2 regions of the Lysinibacillus parviboronicapiens genome follow, and region 1 is predicted to be linked to the other one. Evidence: riboswitches for the same ligand, from Rfam matches in the RefSeq annotation. Region 1 holds a riboswitch; the other holds the start of a gene.
The links. A riboswitch is a leader RNA that binds a small molecule or an ion and turns the genes downstream of it on or off. The one in region 1 is predicted to bind cyclic di-AMP.

Region 2: another riboswitch for cyclic di-AMP. It lies ahead of C9J31_RS01580 (APC family permease); the one in region 1 lies ahead of C9J31_RS15420 (TrkH family potassium uptake protein).

The regions. Positions count from the first base shown of each region.
Region 1 covers NZ_CP073713.1:3,198,893-3,204,277, forward strand. The annotation lists gene C9J31_RS15410 (NfeD family protein) at 1-940, opposite strand, end outside; gene rpsU (30S ribosomal protein S21) at 1,355-1,528, opposite strand; cyclic di-AMP (ydaO/yuaA leader) riboswitch at 1,755-1,894, shown strand; gene C9J31_RS15420 (TrkH family potassium uptake protein) at 2,067-3,404, shown strand; gene C9J31_RS15425 (potassium channel family protein) at 3,428-4,084, shown strand; gene C9J31_RS15430 (RES family NAD+ phosphorylase) at 4,489-5,385, opposite strand, start outside.
Region 2 covers NZ_CP073713.1:290,766-296,150, reverse strand. The annotation lists gene C9J31_RS01585 (xanthine phosphoribosyltransferase) at 1-229, opposite strand, end outside; purine riboswitch at 369-470, opposite strand; gene C9J31_RS01580 (APC family permease) at 643-2,466, opposite strand; cyclic di-AMP (ydaO/yuaA leader) riboswitch at 2,641-2,791, opposite strand; gene C9J31_RS01575 (PepSY domain-containing protein) at 2,989-3,528, opposite strand; gene C9J31_RS01570 (PepSY domain-containing protein) at 3,639-4,316, opposite strand; gene C9J31_RS01565 (sensor histidine kinase) at 4,313-5,385, opposite strand, start outside.

The DNA of each region.
Region 1 (5,385 bases):
GCACACCACCTAAAATACCAACAATGCCTCCGGGGACAAAAAACTCCGCAATGACAAGTGCTAATCCAGCAATAAACAACAGTAATGTTTCATAGCCCGCAAAACCTGCCACCATATGACCGAAGAAAAATAACCCTAGAGACGATAATCCCATTATACCCGGAACACCGAAACCTGGCGAATACAGCTCCATGACAAGTCCTAAACTTGCAATCGATAGTAAAATTGGTACTATGATTGGATTTGTAATAAAACGAGCAATTTTTTCTGCAAAAGTCGGTTCAATTGATACAATGTCACTACCCTTTAAATTAGTATCGGCTAGTAGTTCTTGAAAATTCGATACAGTACCTTCGGAATAGCCTACTTCCCGCGCCTCAGATGCCGATAATGTTAATAAATTTTTGCCGCCTGCTCGGAATTCCGGTAAATCAATAGATGAATCCGCCATTGCTAGGGCATATTTAGGATTACGATTAGACGTTTCTGCTGCCGCTTGCATTTGTGCTAGCCATGCACTATGAGCCTTATAATCTGCCGCATTTCCTGCTGAGTCAATGACCGCCGCTGCTCCAATTGTTCCATTTGGCACCATATAGATTTCATCTGCATGCAAGGCTAAAAAAGCACCTGCTGAATGCGCATCTTTATTAATGTAAGCAATCGTGCGAATCGATGTGGCATCCATAAGCATGGCGATGTCACTTGCTGCATTGACGAATCCACCAGGCGTATGTATGTCTAGTATAATTGCTTCCGCATAATTATCCTCTGCCTCTTTAAATGCTCGTTCTAAAAATGCGTGAAGTCCTCGTTCGACTTCATCATGAATAGGCACATGGTATACCTTGCTACTCGCAAAAGCAGATGTCAATGGAAACGCTAACAAAAAAGTCATCCATATGACCATCAAATAGCTAAGGATCCTCCTTTTTCGCATCTTTTTCCCTCCCTTCTAACATGCTTCTCTTCTTATATACGAATGACCTTGTAAAAAGTTTCACAATTCCTTTCATTTTATTATACAGTGAAACTTTACTCTGTGGGGTGTTTTCCAATTCCTTTCGATATCCAAAATACTTCCGCAATGAACCATAAGCGCTACGGCGATTCATTACCTTTTAAAGGTTTTTCATTCAAAGTCTTAGCAAACGCTCGAATATGATACATAAAAAGCCGAATGAAATCAAAGATGACTTCATTCGGCTTCAGCAATATGTACCGCAAAATAGAGCAACATGTAAAATACCTGAAATTAACCATAAGTATGATTAATTTCAGGTATATCATTGTCTGCTCAGTGAACCATAAAATTGCGTGTTATGAACGTAGGGATTTTTAATGGGAAATTAAATTACCACTTACGTTTACGTGCAGCTTCTGATTTCTTTTTACGTTTTACGCTAGGTTTTTCGTAGAACTCGCGCTTTCTAACTTCTTGAATTGTACCACTTTTTGATACAGTACGTTTGAAGCGGCGAAGAGCATCTTCAAGCGATTCGTTTTTGCGAACGACAGTTTTTGACATCTCTCTTTCCCTCCCTCCGAACACACGTCAATACACAAATAGGCAAATAACCAACTGTTGTGTACTAAAGAATTATATCGTATTGTCTAATAATGGTCAATAGAAAGAATTCGAATTATTTTCGAGAATTTATAGTTAGCATTTGGACAACAATAAATACATATGCTTTACCTAAAAATAAGGGGTTTACAAAAAATAGAAAATGGGCGTAGAATAATCTCATTCAATTTCATATCTGCCTAATCTCAGTATTGGGAACGGAGGAACCAATTTTTTGGGGTTAATTCTGCAAATTGTAGAAGGGATGAGAAACTCTTTCGCCATCCTACCCGTCAGCTAACTTCGTCGGCTAAAGCGAAGGAGGTCATGAAGACCACCAGTATTTAGATTGCTTATTTGTGACGCCTAAATTATCCAGCACTCTAACATACATAGACAATGGTCTTTTTCTTATGCCTATAAACAAATAAATAATATTAAGTTTACAGATTATAGAGTGGATATCTGTGTTTTACTGTCCATTCATGAGGAGATCATCATGAAAAAAATTAAAGATTTTCTTAATCCGCCGAAAGTTCTTGTGCTAGGCTTTGCAACGATTATTATTATCGGGGCACTCTTACTAATGCTTCCTATAGCTACTGAAGACGGAAAAGGTCTGTCATTTTTAAATGCTTTGTTCACAGCTACCTCTGCAACATGTGTAACGGGTCTAATCGTTGTAGACACCGGTGACACTTTTTCTACGTTTGGTGAGTTAGTTATTTTAGCCCTTATTCAAATAGGTGGCTTAGGGTTTATGACATTTGCAACATTTTTATTTTTACTATTAGGAAAAAAGATTTCATTAAAAGAAAGACTACTGTTAAAAGAGGCGTTTAATAACATCTCAATAGCTGGACTTGTAAAATTGGTTAAGAGAATAATTATTTTCACTGTTGTTATTGAAGTAATGGGTGGGATTATTTTATCCATTCGCTTTTCATTTGATATGGAATTAGCTACAGCTATTTATTTCGGCTTCTTCCACTCAATATCCAACTTTAATAATGCTGGCTTTGATTTAATGGGAGGTTTTCAAGGTCTGACTGCTTATGTTGATGACCCGTTTGTCGTTTTGACTATTTGTGCCCTTATTACCATTGGTGGGTTAGGCTTTATCGTTATGAATGAATTGTATGAATATCGCGATACGCGACGTTTATCAGTGCATTCGAAGATTGTTTTGTTTACGACGACTGTTTTAACCGTAGGAGCTACACTGTTAATCTTCTTGTTCGAATACGATAATAACAAGACAATTGGTCCTTTATCTGAATGGGGGAAAATATTAGGTTCGTTTTACCAGGCAGTTACGCCAAGAACGGCTGGATCAAATACTCTTTCTATCGGTGATTTAACTCATTCCACGTTATTTTTAATAATTTTGCTCATGTTTATCGGAGGAGGTTCTGGTTCTACGGCAGGGGGAATTAAAATTACAACCTTTGCTGTTTTAGTTGCCACGCTCTGGTCACAAATTAGAGGAAAAGAAGATGTGGTCTTATTTAGACGTAGAATTGTAGTTGAAACGATTCTAAAAGCACTGACTGTAACCATGTGTGGGATGATGATTGTTGTACTTGTCACCATAATACTCAGTATTACAGAACAAGGTCACAACTTTATCCTGTATTTATTTGAAGCAACTTCAGCATTCGGTACAGTTGGACTTTCTATGGGGTTAACTCCTGAACTAACTCCATTTGGTCGAATACTCATCATATTTACCATGTTTGCAGGTAGATTAGGGCCATTAACCATTGCTTTCGCTATTACAAAACGGAGAAAATCACAAGCTTATCGACATCCAAAAGGAAATATCATGATTGGTTAATTACATGCAAGGAGCTGACTATTATGACCATAAAACAATATGCTGTAATCGGTTTAGGAAGATTTGGAACAAGTGTAGCACGGAGATTACACGAAGCAGGACAGGAAGTTCTAGGTATTGATGTGAATGAAGAAAGGGTCGAGGATGCTGAATTCTTTGTGACACATGCAGTCGTAGCTGATACCACTGAAGAAAAGGCATTAACCTCCATAGGAATTACAAATTTTGATTGTGTCATCGTCGCTATTGGTAACGATATGCAATCTAGTATATTGACCGTTTCATTACTCAAAGAACTTGGTATTAAAAAAGTAATTGCAAAAGCTCTAGGAAAAAGACACGGGCAAGTGTTAGACAAAGTCGGAGCTGACTGGATTATTTACCCAGAGAGAGATATGGGTGAACGGGTGGCTAATCAGCTCCTCTCTCCCAATATGTTAAATTATATTGAATTGTCTAAGGAATATAGTGTAGAAGAAATTATGATTCCTTCTAAGATGGCTGGAAAAAACTTACGTGATTTGGACATTCGGGCTAAATACAATGTTAGTGCCATCGCCATCGTGCGAAAAGGAACAATCATCATTTCTCCATCTCCTGAACAAATTATCGAAGAGGAAGATTTATTAGTGATGATTGGACATAAGTCTGATCTCGCTTTATTTGCAAATATAGAATAAAAAGCACACATTATCTATTAAAATTGACTGCATCATTCTTTGCATAAAAAAGGGGTAGTTCATCACGAACTACCCCTTTCTTCTATATGCACATAATACTAATAATTTGAATCTGTAGTTTTACTTCATTGCAAACTCAATAGATACTGGGTTGTAATCCCTTTATTTTAAAGCTTTATACCTTCTAAATGTATTTTTAATAATGCAAAGTAAAGCATAAAATTGTATTGTTTTGGGGCTAAGTGGGGCTAGATTGGGGCTAATTAAAATTAGGCAGGCGTGTGTACAGGAATAGGTGAGTAAAAAGATTATGAGCTTTTGCTTTAAATTTTTTAAAATCTTAAATTAAAACCATCTACCAAGGAACTAGACTGGACCACTCACTAACGAGTGGTCTTTCATCTTTAAAAAAACCTAGTTAAATCGTCTGGATCTTCAAATAAACTTTTCTTTGGTTCATATATAAATACTTTAGGCTTATCTATCGGATGTACAGCGGTAGAATTTGGATTAAATAAGACGAGGTTGTTTCCATAAGAACGACTTGAAGTATATAAAATCCCATTAAATCCTGCTTCTCTCGCGCAATCAGCTATAAAAGTAGTTAAAAAATATTGTGGTCTCCATTTACTAGATCTATCTTCAACTTTTTCGAATATATAACGGAAAGCTAAAAGTGCTTGAATAACTTCATTATGATCATCACTTAACGTATCCCAATCATTTCTTAAATCCAATATCCCAGTTAATTCTAATTCTTGAATGTACTTTTGAATCCAAATTAAAGAAGGATTATTTGGATTATCTAAAGTTTCAATCATTGCAAGTTCATCATCCTCAGCTAGATATAAAACACTTTGACCCTGATGATGAAATCTACCACCAGAGGATAGGCCAACTTCAGGTGCGGTCATATCAGTTTGTTCAAATACCTTAGAATGAGTAACTAGTCTAGCTCTAGACCAATTAGTTTGTTTAATAGATATAGTTTTTACATTGTTGTTAATAATCTCCTTATGTATTTTTCTTCCTAGTGGATGGGCTAATGCTAGGGAAGGTAATTTTTCTAAATGAGATCGAAAATCAATTAGTTTTTTTTCAAAACGAGTATAAATTGATTTAATTTTTCTTTCTTCCTCTAAGACATGTAAATCTTCTGTACCAGCCACTTCATACTGTTCAAACCCAGATTTACCGCAGTTTGGACAATGTAGGTGTTCAGCGATATCTTCACGATATTTTTCAGGACAATTTATATCATCAAAAATTTCATCGATTGAAGTTTTATTTCCCATTATCCA
Region 2 (5,385 bases), 1.9 Mb from region 1:
CAACTGGAGCTCCGATTTCCAGCCCAAGCATGACTGAAGGTGCAATACCTGAAGATTCGATCGTCAGTACTTTCGTAATAATTTGGTCAGAGAAGCGATTTGCAAACTCATGTCCAATTTCCTTCATAAGCTGTGGATCAATTTGATGATTTAAAAACGAATCTACTTTTAATACAGATGAAGATAAAACTTTACCTTCTTGCATGATTTTGTCATGTAATAACTTCATTTCCTTAAATCCTTCTTTCTTATTGATAATAGAAAAAACGCTGAATACTTTGATTCCAATCATCTACGAGTGGAGCAAAGCGTTCAGCGCAAAAACGTCGACACAATTAGAAAAACGGCTCACCAACTTGTAGGAGGTCTTCTAAAACATTGCTACCCATAGTCGATTCATTTACGGTAAATCGGTAGAAACTCGCGAGCCCTATTCTCGCTATTATATGAGTGAAATGGTATTAAGCTGTTAGAATGTCCTTATTATAAACATCCACTTTTGTACATTCAATATGAATATTAATAATAGGATTATTTTAAATTTTCGGAATTAACTGGTATTCCTGCACTTTTTGACAGTGAACGTTCGTGTTTCACATCAATGTTCTGATTATATCAGACTATTTTCGACCATGCTAGTCATTATTTTGATAAATGGAAAGGTACTGTCATAATGACGACATTTTTGTGAAATAACAGCGATGTACGAATTAATAGACTCGATTGATTGTGTAACATATGATGCCAACCTTTTTTCGGTAAAAATTGTGGAATGACAACTGTAACTTGATAATCTGTTTTCGCATATTGATGTTCAACCTTGTCGATAAATTTTTTCAATGGTTGTGTAATACTACGATACTGCGAATAGTAAGTGACAAGTCGCACATCTGGTTTCCAAGCCTTCCATTTCTCTTCAAATGCTTTTGCATCTGCTTGATCGAATGCCACATAGAAGGCAATAATTTTCTCTACCTTTAGCGACTGCGCATAATGCAATGAGTTTTCTACCACTTTAGTAATGCCCGCTACTGGCACAATAAAGACATTGCCCTCTACATTCGGTAATGCTCCATGATCTAATCTGAGCTGTTCTCCCACTGCATCATAATGTAGCTTAATGCGATGAAACAGCCCAATAATAATTGGTAAAAATATAAATACTGGCCATACTTGGGCTAACTTTGTCACAAAAAACATCATCGCAACAATAAATGAAATCGCTGCACCAATCGTATTCACAGTAAATTTTGCCATCCAGCCACTTGGCTTTTCACGCCACCATTTTCGAATCATACCTGTCTGGGCTAATGTAAACGGGATAAAAACACCCACTGCATAAAGTGGAATTAAAAGCTCTGTTGTCCCATCAAACAAAATAATTAGCACAATTGCTGCTGCCCCAAGCATCAAAATGCCATTCGAATAGCCAAGACGATCCCCACGAATTTGAAATATTCTTGGAATAAAGCCGTCCTTCGATAAATTTACCGCAAGTAACGGAAAAGCTGAATAACCTGTATTGGCAGCAAGCACCAATATCATTGCAGTTGTTCCTTGCACAATATAGTAAAACATATTGCGCCCAACACTCGCCTCTGCAATTTGTGATACCACTGTTGCCTGTTCATTTGGTACCACTCCATAGAAATAGGCTAGACTCACGATACCAATAAATAGCACCGCTAAAATGCCTCCCATTGCTAGTAAAGTTTTAGCTGCATTTGTGGGAGCAGGATTTTTAAAATTTGGTATGGCATTAGAAATTGCTTCTACACCTGTCAGAGCAGAACTACCTGAAGCAAATGCCTTTAATAATAGAAACAGGCTAATCCCCGCAACTGGTGTACCTATTTTTGGATGGAGATCTGCGGGTACTTGCCCTGTTGCTACATTATAAATCCCTACTGCAATTAATAGCAGCATTACTGCTACAAATAGGTATACAGGGTAAGCTAAAATGGATGCAGATTCTGTAACACCTCGTAGATTTAAAAGCGTTAAACAAATAACAAAAAACACAGCAATGACTACGTTATATGCATGTAAGCTTGGGAAGGCCGAAGTAATAGCATCCGTTCCCGCAGAAACACTAACAGCAACTGTTAATATATAATCCACGAGTAGTGAACCACCTGCTACAAGACCTGCATTGACACCTAAATTTTCACGAGAGACGACATATGCCCCACCACCATGTGGATAGGCAAAAATAACCTGACGATACGATAAGATGAGTGCCACGAGCAGCACTGCTACTCCGAATGCTATCGGTAAAGAATACCAAAATGCAACCGTACTTACTGTCATGAGCACTAATAAAATTTGCTCTGGTCCGTACGCAACAGATGACAACGCATCCGATGATAAGATAGCAAGCGCCTTTGTTTTACTAAGCTTTTGTTCCCCGAGTGCATCGGATTTTAAAGGTTTTCCGATAACATAACGTTTGAATGAAGATCCCATACTAAACACCTTCTAGTTTCATAGAGTGTGTTTCTCGTTTCTAAATCAATATTCGCTTAGACAGGCTTGCTACCGCTTCAATACTACAACACGATAGCTGAATGAAGATAAAAAACGTCTACAAGTCATCACTAAATACGACTTGTAGACGTTTTTTCGTCTGCAAGCTTCAATTTTTCTGCTCTTAACGCTTACGGGGTTAGCTGTCGGATTCGGGCCATGAGTAGCCCTACTCTTCAGTAATAAAGAGATTCACCCCAAGGATTGCCTATACAATCCACGAAATTGGTTCCCCCGCGTCTATTTGCTTCAGCGATTTAGAAATTTGAAACTTTTATAATGATGTCATATTACGCTTGTCAATTGAAAAAGTAAAGGTGAAAAGTATAGGTATTGTATATTTTTTTAAGATAGCTTATCAGTACCTTAGCCAACAAAGAGGGCTGAACGATTTCCATCCCCTTCTTAACGTAAAAAACTACCTTAAAAGTATACACTCACTTTTAAGGTAGCTGTCCGATTTTAATCTTCAATATCTTGTTCAAAACTCACAATTTCGCCTGTCAAAGCATTGATGTCTATTTCATATTCAAGCTGTCCGTCTACGATTTCAATTTCATAAACGCCATCATCCATCTTGATTTTTGTCACTGTACCCTTTGCCTTCGTTAAAGCTTTTTCTATTGCCTGCTCTTTTGTTATTGTAGTTGCTGTAGTGTTAGTCGTAGCTTGGAGATTTCCCCCCATATCGTCATCTAAATCATCATTGTCTAATCGTTCTTTCTTTTGCTTCAACAACTTTCCTGTAACGGCATCGAATTTCAAGTCATATTCTTCCGTTTCAGTGCGAACCTCTACTTCGTATACAGAATTGTAACGATTCTTTTCGAATTCGATGTCTGACACCGTACCATTTACTACTGATAATGCCTTTTTCTCAATTTCTTGCATTGTTAGAATCTTTTTCTCTTGTGCATTCCCTGTTAATAAAGATGTCGAGCCAATTACCGCACCAATGCCAAGGACACCAACTATTGCCGGAATTATAACGATCTTTTTCATATCCATCTCTCCTTTGTTTTATCTATCCTTAGCTTATCAAGTAAAGATGATAGGACAATAAGAGAAAGATTAGAATTTCATGAGAAGACCTTTTTCTTTATATCAGCTCTTTAATGATCGTTGTCCCAAGTAACTGACAACACTTTACCAGAAACTGCATGTATTTGAAAAACAGCCTCATCCTTGTCGGTTTCGATTTCCACTAAGTAATAACCGCCATCTTCTGTTTTCTCATAATCAACCGAATCAACTTCGCCATTTAGCTGCTGTAAGGCAATTTGAATCGCCTGCTGCTTGGAAATTACACTTGTTCCTTCATCAGGCTCTGTCGCCTGCTGCACCTCTACCTCTGTTAATACCTTTCCAGTATAAGCATCAAGCGTAAGCTTTTTCACCATATCTTCTTTCTTAATTTGCACCATATAGGTAGTGTCAGTTAAGGTTACACTGTCTATCACACCAGGAGTATGGGCTAATGCTCTTGGCCGAATTTCTTGCTCTGTGAGCAGTTTATTAGCGGGCTTTTTAATTTTTAAATTACTTACCTGTTGTGTATGCTGATTCAACTCAATAGCATAGGTAGCACCACCTCGGAAAAAAACTATTTCGTAGTTCTCTCCTCTTTTCTTAATATGCTCCACTTGTCCATTATAAAGCTCTTCGATACGTGAAATTGCCTCTGCTTCTCCTAGCGGTTTATCGCGAAAGAAACGATCTTGCAGAAACCATAGTGAAAAACTGCATAAAATGATCATTATCGAAACTGGAATCGTCCATTTTTTCATCATTGCTCCTCCTTCGGCACGTGCAGTGTAAAGGAAGAACCCTTCCCAACTATACTTTTGACCTCAATTGTAATAGCTAGCTGATCGGCAAGCTCCTGCGCAATAGCTAGCCCTAAACCTGTACCTCCAGTTTTTCGATTGCGGTCCTCTGCTACTCGATAAAAGCGCTCAAATAAATGTGGGATATGTGCTTCTGGAATACCGATACCAAAATCCTGAATGGTGATAAGGACATGGCTTGGGGTTTCTGTTGCACGTAACTGTACCTCACCATCGCTGTATTTGCGCGCATTATCAAGCAAAATGAAAAGAAGTTGCTTCACTATTTTCTCATCACTATAAATATATTTGGGCATCTCTGTATCAACAATAAATGAGCGATGATACGCTTGTTGCATTTGTGACGCAGCCTTTTTTAGTAACGGATTAAGCTCTAATTGTACATAATGCACAGCAAGGTGCTCTTTGTTTTTCGCTAAATCTAATAATTGTAGCACCATTTCATGCATACGCGCGGATTCATTTACAATCGCTTGGAGAGATTCTTGTGCGACTTCTTTATTGTCAAAACCTCTACGTAACAGTAATTTTGCATAGCTTTCAATAACTGTAATAGGTGTTTTTAACTCGTGTGAAGCATTCGAGACAAACTGCTGTTGTTTTTGGTAGTGCTGTTCAAGCTTTTCCATCATGCCATTAAATGTATAGCTAATTTCAGTAAGCTCATCACGATTTTTATCGAGGATTTCAATTTTTTCATATGTCCCTGTCTCAGCGCTTTTTTTCATTGTCTGACTTAATCGTTCAAGCGGCTGTAAAATCAAATTACTAAGCGCAAGGCTCGCTAAAAAGATAGGAATCATTGCCACCAGTGTTACCACGACTAAAATGATTTTAAGTAGGCCCATCATGTTAGCTACTTCTTCCATTGACTGCATTAACTCAACTTGTACTACAGTCCCATCAGTCCAAATTACAGGCATATCATACGTAATGTAAGGTACGTCCGGCATATTTAGTGTCGTTTGTACCTTCATCTTCAACTGCTCTCCATCATAGATATAAACAGCTC